DNA from 2 places in the Vibrio sp. 1249-1 genome. Region 1 is predicted to be linked to the other one. Evidence: riboswitches for the same ligand, from Rfam matches in the RefSeq annotation. Region 1 holds a riboswitch; the other holds the start of a gene.

Evidence for each region. Region 1 has a riboswitch for cyclic di-GMP ahead of R7Z50_RS03925 (TfoX/Sxy family DNA transformation protein). Riboswitches for the same ligand answer to the same signal wherever they lie in the genome.
Region 2: linked by a shared signal. The riboswitch ahead of gbpA (N-acetylglucosamine-binding protein GbpA) and the one ahead of R7Z50_RS03925 (TfoX/Sxy family DNA transformation protein) in region 1 are both predicted to bind cyclic di-GMP.

Annotation. Positions count from the first base shown of each region.
Region 1 is NZ_JAWOWJ010000002.1:93,321-98,156, forward strand. It holds gene R7Z50_RS03910 (alpha/beta fold hydrolase) at 1-489, shown strand, start outside; gene R7Z50_RS03915 (DUF2007 domain-containing protein) at 521-841, opposite strand; gene R7Z50_RS03920 (TVP38/TMEM64 family protein) at 862-1,548, opposite strand; gene R7Z50_RS03925 (TfoX/Sxy family DNA transformation protein) at 1,663-2,253, opposite strand; cyclic di-GMP riboswitch class I at 2,370-2,459, opposite strand; gene purR (HTH-type transcriptional repressor PurR) at 2,747-3,751, opposite strand; gene torD (molecular chaperone TorD) at 4,221-4,836, opposite strand, start outside.
Region 2 is NZ_JAWOWJ010000003.1:284,337-289,172, reverse strand. It holds gene R7Z50_RS08010 (cryptochrome/deoxyribodipyrimidine photo-lyase family protein) at 1-302, shown strand, start outside; gene R7Z50_RS08005 (fasciclin domain-containing protein) at 383-883, shown strand; cyclic di-GMP riboswitch class I at 1,151-1,251, shown strand; gene gbpA (N-acetylglucosamine-binding protein GbpA) at 1,350-2,813, shown strand; gene R7Z50_RS07995 (patatin family protein) at 2,867-3,739, opposite strand; gene R7Z50_RS07990 (MarC family protein) at 3,930-4,571, opposite strand; gene nfsA (oxygen-insensitive NADPH nitroreductase) at 4,766-4,836, shown strand, end outside.

The sequences.
Region 1 (4,836 bases):
GCTGAATTGTCATCAGAGCGCGTACGTTCGATGGTGCTCGGCGGTGCTGTCACAAGGCTTAACACTCGCTCTCAGATATTGGTGAAATTAGGTAATTTTTGTAAGCATATCCTACCGTACATGTGGCTCTACAAACTGTTCGCTTATATTGTTATGCCTCAAAGAAGCCAACGAGAATCTCGCCACCTTTTTATTCGCGAAGCCAAGAAGCTTTGCCAAAAAGAATTTAAACGTTGGTTTATTCTCGCCGCTGATGTAAATCCGTTAATGAAATATTTTAAAGATCGAGAGTTACCCATTCCGACTCTTTACTTAATGGGCGACAGGGATTACATGTTTATTAAACCTGTCAAAGAAATGGTTGCAGCACATAAGCTCAGCATTCTACGAGAAATCCCGAATTGTGGTCATGTATGCAATGTAGAGCGTCCAGAAGACTTCAATCAACACTCCATCGAGTTTATTAAACAGCAAGCTGTATGTGCTTAAAACTGAGTGCATCCACTGAATAGGAGAGCCGCTATAGCTCTCCTAGTTGATATCCACATTGCCAACATGCACCAAATTGCCCTTCGTTTATTTCATGACATTTTGGGCATTGCCAATCTTGATACTCATGCCTATCGGATTGTTTTCGATATGCTTTTACTATTTCTTCAGCTTTCATCTTTTGTGCAGTGTCAAAAAGCCACACATAAGGATCGGTATCATCACCAAACGGCAGTTCTCCTTTTAAGCCGAAAATACCTTCTCCACGAACTTCACAGTAAATTTGTTCCACTTTAAGCAGCTCACATACAATGTGTGCTTCTGCTGGGTTTTTAGCGATAAATATTTTCATCAAAATACCCACTTCACCAATTACGAGTTTTGCTGACTTGGTGTCGGCCTTACTTTATTCATAACCCATTTAGTGATGATTGGAAATAGTCCCAATAGCGCAAAAGACGCTAATACTGCGGGTGAAACAATGCCCGATAGGCTTTCAATTGTTGCTAATTGAGTACCTGCATTCAGATATACGGCTGTGCCTGGCAGCATACCTATTTGGCTAGTGAGATAAAATCTACCTACAGACATCGGCGTTAAGCCCATCATTAAGTTGATTAGAAAGAAAGGGAATACAGGGATTAGACGCAAGGAAAATAGATAAAAAGCTCCGTCTTTTTCGACACCTTGATTAATTGCGTTGAGTTTATTTCCGAATTTGTTTTGTACCCAGTCACGCAATAAGTATCGGCTGCTCAAGAAGGCCAGTGTTGCCCCCATAGTGCTAGCGAAAGAAACCAGTAGCAAGCTTGTCCAAAAACCAAATAAGGCTGCACCAAGTAAGGTGACTACTGCCGCTCCTGGGATAGAAAAAGCGGTAATTGCAATGTAGGTAAAAAAGTAAATCGCAGCCGAGAATACAAAATTCTGATCGATGTATGTAGTTAGTGCTTCTTGTTGGGCTTTTGCATTCTCTAAGGTTAAATACTGGCCAAAGTTAATACCTAAAAAGACGATAGCCGCTAGTAGGATGAGACCTAAAATCAGTTTCTTATTCATAATTTTGATTCCAATTTGGGATATATGTAATAAGACAGTAGGAAAACCGAAAAAATTTCACAAAAAAACCGCAGATTAGACTGCGGTTTTACAAGATAGTTTTTAGGCCGACTTTTATTGGAGGCCGTTCATCAACTCATCTCGGCGAGCTTGAGGTACCACACTCCAATGAGTGCCGTTGATAGCACCTTCTAGTGCCCATAGCAACTCAATGTTGACGGTTGCAGAGTGCGTATCTCTTATCGCTTTATAGGCGTTAAGCGCACCTTCCTCTTCAAGCTTCTCTACGGATTCGATGCCGGCTTTTTTTAGCATGCGCTCGGTAGCCAGTCGTAAGTTAGGCAAATCTTTCAAACGGTTAGGCTTTGTACTTGCTTGCTGTTCTTTCTCAAGCTTTGCCTTTTTCAATGATTGATTCGCTACTTCGATTAAGCGTTCGCTTGATTCCCATAAATCGCTGGAAATAGCGTAGTACTTTGTAACGACTGGAAAGCCACGTTTTTTATAAACGTAAGGCTTTAGCCCTTGTTTCTCGAAGTCAGATGAAGTTTTTTGGTCTGCTCTGATATGAAGCTGATTGTTTACCACTAGTGCAAACATTGTTTCATCAGCGAATAGTCCGAAGCCACCAAACATTGAGCGCGACTTGATATTACCAAGTGCCTCAAATAGCTTCATAGAGTCTTTGAGTATCGGTTTATCCATGTTTTGTTATCTCGGTGTAATTAATATTACGCCACCAAAAGTCAGGTCCGAGAGAGTAGCAAACATGCGTAAAAACAATGTCATTACAGAGTAAAGTCATTGCTTACACACTTGCCATCGGTAACCCCGCTACCTTCCATATCGTAATATGGTTCAGGCCGGAGGCTTTGCGTCCCACTCTTTCGAATGGTTTGCCCTGTGCGTGACACAATGAGCATACTTCTTATATTGAATTAACATCACGGTTTAGCGTTAAAAGTGTGATTTCGGTTCAATAAAAATGATAGATTGAATGCTCTATTTTGCATATGGAAAGGTGCAAATTGGCCTTTGAAAAGGAGTTCTTAATATATATTACATTTATATAAAACAGGGAGTTAACGTTAGTCAATTGTTATTAGAGTGGTGTGAAGTATTAGAGAATGCTTAATTTTTCCAAAAAAATAAGCGCCCCTGTAGAGCGCTTATTTAACACGGTTAAATACAGTGAAATTTAGTTCATTTTTTTCACAGTATTTCGAATTACAAGCTCAGGTTGCATCTCGAAAATTCGTTTTTCGTGTTCTTTATCTTTGATACGCTCAAGTAGAATTTCGAATGCATTTTTACCAACACGACGTTTAGGTTGGTGGATAGTCGTTAGCGGTGGAGAGAAGTATTCCGCAAGCTCGATGTTGTCGTAGCCGATCACTGAAATATCTTCAGGAATTTTGATCCCGTTTTGTTGCAAGCGGCTCATTAGGCCTAGAGCCATTGTGTCGTTAAAACAGAATACCGCCGTCGGGCGCTTGTCCATTGCGGTAATTTTATCTGCAACTAATACGGCCGTATCACATTCAAAGTTACCTTCAAGGATCCAGTCTTCATTTACAGCTAGGTTCGCTTCGCTCATTGCGCGACGGAAACCTGCAATGCGCTCTTGGCAAGCAAGCTTTTCAAAATGACCGCTTAGACAAGCGATATCCGTATGACCATTATCAATCAGATGTTTGGTTGCAATGTAGCCACCTTCTTCTGAGTTATCCATGATCTTGTCTGCTTGTGAGCTCTCTGGGCCCCAATCCATGACCACTTTAGGAATGTCCGCATGACGGTCAAGCATCTCTTTTAGTTCTTCGGTTAAGTCAGAACACATCACTAGGATGCCATCAACGCGCTTTTCAGCCAGCATACGAATGTAATCGCGTTGTTTTTCGTAAATCCCGCCTGTGTTACATAAAATCAGAGTATAGCCTTGGCGGTAACAGTAGCTCTCAACGCCATCAATCACTTCTGAGAAAAATAGGTTAGTTGATTGAGTTACTAACATGCCAATCGTACGAGTTGAGTTGCATTTTAGGCTGCGTGCAACGGCACTTGGCGCGTAATTCAGCTCGTCAACGGCTTTCATTACTTTTTCTTGCGTTGCTTCTGCAACGAAACGCGTTTTATTGATAACGTGCGAAACTGTCGTAGTGGAAACGCCGGCTAAGCGAGCAACGTCTTTTATCGTGGCCATAAATGGTGTCCTGTATCGAGCTACTGAAATATGTCGTATTGGATGTACCTGATGCTCTAATGGTTTCACACCTAGCAATATAAAATTGGCGCTAAGTGTCTCGGCAGCGGTTGATCCAAGTGCGACAAAAGGGTACGTAGCAGCATCGGTCGATGAATTTTATCTTTTTTTCTATCTGATGAGAAATTGCCATCAACCTGTTAAGAAAACACAAAAACCGCTATATTTCAGCGGTTTACATATAAATCATATTTAATCGTTTGCGCTCACATTTTAGCCCTATGTGGACTGACTAGCAATGTTTTCAGCAAGAGATTTGTGTATTTGAAGTCACATTTTGACTGCTAAATAACCAAGCGTCTTTGCGCTAAGTTAAGGCAAACGAATATTATACCCAAGTTACTTACAATTGGTCACTTTCAGGCATACAGGAAGCCCGATAGGCAGGCTCCCTAAAAATAGGCGGCAATTATTCACCAAGAAGGTAGGCGCTGTCTAGTTTACAAAATGCAACTAATAGTTTCGCGACACTCGAGTAAAATCCAAATTCGTCGAATTTTTTACATTTGTCTGAAAACTGAGGTAACCAAGACATCAATTGTTGCTGGATAAAGTCGTTTTGTTTAACGAAGGCTTCTTCCATGTGTTTTTCTTGTTCAAGCTCGTTTGAGCGGATAATCATGTTCCCGAGAAAGTCGAGCTCAACGGCTAAGTGATCCGCAGGTTCCTTTAGGTTTTCGTCTACTTGAACGCCAAATTCAGCCATCAACTTTTCCATTTCCTCAGCTGGCTTGTCATTCAGTAAACCTGATTCACCAATGTACATGGATGCGTAAGGAAGAGCGCCGTATTTTTCTGTCTTCAAAAACAGTTCACAAAAGTCAGCTGCAAGCTCTAGTTGTGCATCTTCACGATCTTGTAACCGATTCAATGCATCAACTAGGCTATCAACAGCTGGTTTCAGCGACTCATTTTCACCTAAACCTGCGAGAAAACTGCGAATTTCAACACTGTGATAGGCTTCCAATTCTTTCTCTGTTAGTTCTTTTGCGAACAAGCTCGAAAACCACCAGTAAATTTCAGCG
Region 2 (4,836 bases), on a different contig from region 1:
CGATCAAGCAGGCCCAAGAACATGATCCTAACGGTACGTTCATCTACAAGTGGGTACCTGAGTTACAAATGGTTCCTCCCCCTCTTTTATTCGAGCCCTGGACAATGACCCAGATGGAAGCTGTCATGTATCAATTGCAGCCAGATAGCCGTTACCTTGCACCTATTATCGCACCAGACAAAGCAGCTAAGGCAGCAAGAGAGCGCTTATGGACGTGGCGGAAACGAGCTGATGTGAAACAAGAAGGCAGACGAATTCTTGCGCGACATGTTAGACCCTCAAAAGAAAGTAGGACGCGATGATCATCTTTCAATCACGATGCGTACAAATGCAAACACACTCCAGGGAACCCGTTGTACCCTCAACTAGTAAGGAACACATTATGTTCAAACGTATCTTAGTTATCGCGGCGACACTGATGGCGACATTATCTTTTATGCTTCCCGTTCAGGCTCATGAGCATGGCATGATGAAAGCCGATATTGTCGACGTTGCCGCTGAAAATGGCTCTTTCAATACGCTTGTTGCTGCGGTGAAAGCAGCGGGCCTGGTTGACACTCTCAAAGGGGAAGGCCCATTTACTGTTTTTGCACCAACGGATGACGCTTTTGCAAAACTGCCAGACGGCACAGTCGACATGCTCTTAATGCCGGAAAACAAAGACAAGTTAGTATCTGTTTTGACTTATCACGTCGTCCCAGGGAAAGTGATGGCTGCCGATGTTGTTAAGCTAGACAAAGCGACTACGGTTCAGGGGCAAGATGTGATGATTAAAACCATGGGCGATAAAGTCATGGTTAACGATGCAAATGTCATCGCAACCGATGTGAAAGCTAAAAACGGTGTCATTCACGTGATTGATACTGTCATTATGCCGAAATAACACCATCCAGAGGGCGGTACACTCCGCCCTTTAGACAGAACTTCTTCCACCCTTAGCACGATTCCTCTCCACTTATCCCCACCCCCACTCATTCACCATGACTATAAAAAGGATAAAAACAAAATTAAAATCAATACCTTGCAATACGACACTGCACAATATTGACGAGGTTAAGATATCGTTATCTTTCAATTTGAGAACAGGATTCCATGTCAGTGACGTTTACTTTTCCACATGTAAATTCTTAAGCTAAATTTTGGCTGCTCAATCACATTTCGGCAAACCATTCGAAAGGGTGGGACGCAAAGCTTCCGGTCTGTCAGCATTTAAAAATCTAAAAGAATGCTCATGATAGCGGGGTTACCATGACGCAGTGTTACAGAAGTCCAATTTCTGTAGCGTTGCTTTATGCTCAGCATGCGCCGGGGTGTGACACTAGTTTGTCAGCCATAACAGAGGACATGTGATGAAATCATTTCCAACCAAATCCGTACTCGCGTTAGCACTTGCAAGCATTAGCTCAGGTGCTGCGGCTCACGGTTATGTATCAGAAACCAATGGTGGTGTCGCTGCAAGTCGCTCGGCACTATGTAAGTATCCAACGCCAGATACTAACGAAAAAAATAATAACTGCGGTGCGATTCAATATGAACCGCAAAGCGTTGAAGGCCCTGATGGCTTTCCCGAAACAGGGCCTCGCGATGGTAAAATAGCGAGTGCCGAAACCGCTTTAGCAGCTGCCCTTGATGAGCAAACTGCCGACCGTTGGGTAAAACGCACTATTCAAGCAGGTACACAAACTTTTGAATGGACATTTACCGCTAACCACGTGACGCGCGACTGGAAATATTACATCACCAAGCCTGATTGGAACCCAAACGCTTCACTATCACGAGACTCTTTTGATCTAACTCCTTTCTGTGTCGTCGACGGCAATATGGTTCAACCCCCGAAACAGGTAAGCCATCAATGTAATGTGCCTACTCGCGAGGGATACCATGTCATCCTGGCAGTATGGGATGTTGGCGACACTGCAGCCTCATTTTATAACGTGATCGATGTGAAATTTGATGGTGACAGTCCCGTTATTCCAGATTGGAAGCAAGGCGGTCAAATTATTCCTACAATGGATTTAAATATTGGGGATTCGGTTTATACGCGCGTATTTGATCAAGCAGGTGAAAACATAGCGTATAGAACTGAACTAGAAATTACCGATGCAGCAATGGGCCAAGCGAAAAACTGGTCTTACGCACTCGCGACTAAGCTAAACCAAGAACAAGCAAAACTGCAAGCCGGGCAGTATGCAGAGGATAAATTCACTCCTGTTTATGGTACTAATCCGGTGTATCTGCAAGCAAATAGCGGCCTTGAGCGAGTAGAGATCGGCTATAACATTGAAACTCCTGTTCCAGAATACTCACTCACAGTAGATGGCTTAGCAGACGAATATATCATTGAGTCAACACCGACAACGTTGGATCTGACACTAACTGCTGAAGGCGATTTAAATGCAGAACTCACCGTTTACAATCACCATCGCGAACCACTTGCAAGTTGGGCAAACGAAATGAAAGACGGCTCGGTAGAGGCGATATCGCTCGCTTTAAGTAAATCGGAGCCGGGTCACCATATGCTCGTAACACGTATTAAGGATAAAGATGGCAACTTGGTGGATCAGCAAACGCTCGACTTTCACTTAAAAGAAGAGTCAGTTACTCCACCACCATCTGGTGAGTACGATTTTGTCTTCCCTGAAGGACTATCTAGCTACACTGCGGGCACAAAAGTGCTTGCCAGCGACGGGGGCATTTATCAATGTAAACCTTTCCCATACTCTGGTTACTGTATGCAGTGGAAAGAAAGCGCAAACCATTACGAGCCTGGAATAGGTTCACACTGGGAGATGGCTTGGGATAAAGTCAACTAAATCACCCTTTGAACGTTAAGTAAAAAGAGCCTCACTATGAGGCTCTTTTATAATCAAACGCAAAAATGACAATTTTCCCGGTTTAAACCATAAACACCAGATAAACTAGAGAGATGCGCTCGCCCCTCAATCACCCCCATTTCATACCCTTCTAGTAAAACGGATTGTCGCATTGATAAGCGCTGAACATGAAAATTATCTGGTGGGGCAATTACCCTAACATGTGTTCCTGGTGGAGGGTTACGAATAAACTCCAATGATTGATTATAGTTATCTGCACGCCTTAACATCGCATCCGCCATTTTGGGGTGCTCCGCAAAAAGTTTCTTCATCAGCCATGTGGTCTTAACTGGCTTTTTGGCATAATTCAGTGGGTGAGAGAGTACTACGGTTATGTCGCGAGCCCCTCGACGATAAGCCTCACGCACTGGGATAGAATCAGCGACCCCACCATCGGTATAACAACCGCCAGAAAAACAAGGGGTATGCTTGTAGGCAATCGGTAATGCTGTTGTCGCTTCAATCGCATGGTGAAAATTATCACGTGTCACGCGATAGTAATCTGCCTGCCCTGTATCTACATTTGTTGTCGCTGCGAGAAAAGGAACGCCATTAAACAGTTTATTTTCATCGACGGGATACAAGCGATTAGATTCTTCAAACAACCACTTCACATCGATGAGGTCCCCACCTTTAACGAAGCGAGTCGGGTCAAAAAAGCGTTTGCTTGTGGCCAGCTTAGTAATGACGTTAATACTGCGATGCGGGTAGTCGGTCAAATACCCAATCAAATTTGATGCACCAGCAGATACACCGATTGCAAAATCAAACGGTTTATAACTCTGCTCTAAAAACGCATCTAACACTCCGCTTGCGAAGACGCCTCGCATCGCGCCACCTTCTACTACAATTGCTTTTGTTGCCATATTTCCCCCATTCTCCTTGCCAAAAGAGTAATGAAATTCGTGCAATCACAACAATTGAATATTCTTATTATTGAAATAGGTGAAGTCTATTTATTTCTCTCTTAGAAAATGAAAACTAAAGTTCAAAAAATCCGTACCCGTTAGAAATGTAATTGCGGGCTTAACCAAGGTGGCAAGGTCTAAGAGAAATCTAGGAGAAAACCGTTTTATAGGCTTCGCCCGCGCCATCAATGAACATTTGAGTACCAATAACCGCTAGAATTAAGCCCATCATTTTAGTCACAACATTTAGAGCACTTGGTCCAACCGCTTTGACCAATTTGTCTCCAAACAAAAACAGTACATAGGTGATCACACAAAGGACAGCGAAAGAAACGATAGTAATAATGGTTTGATCGAAACCACCCGCTGTCGCAAAGTTCATCGCGGTAGCAATCGTTCCAGGCCCAGCTAATATTGGCATCGCCAGTGGAGACACTGCAATACTCAATGCCGCCCGTTGCTGAGCTGGTGAATACGCCTTCTCTTTGGTTTTCTGATGCGTCGAATCACCTTGAAGCATGTTAAAACCTATCAAAAACACCAAAATGCCGCCTGTTATTCGCAATGCATAAAGCGTGATACCAAACAAATCAAAAATTAACTTACCGGCAATAGAAAATATCGCGATGATAATAAATGCAATAAAAACCGAGCGGAACGCAATGGAACGGATGGTTTCTTTATCTTCATCAGCAGTTAAACTCAAAAAGATGGGAATATTGGCGATAGGGTTCATGATGGCAAAGAAGCCCATAAACACCGTAACTGTATGAACAATGAGTTCTTTCATATTTTCCACTGCATTTAAATTATTGATTCTAAAAACAGTATATACGCTCTCAAACAGAACGAGTGGTGTATTCTCGATTCGTCTTCACACTTATGCACCAAGCATTGTTTTTCTTTTGAGATAGTTTACCGACTCATCAAATGTCGCTAAGGTGAGTCTTCAGCCTTTAACGTAACAGGGGATGTTAAGTCACCATGAACAGCACGATTCAAACAATTCTCAATCACCGCTCAATTCGAAAATTCACCTCACAACCGATTGAGAG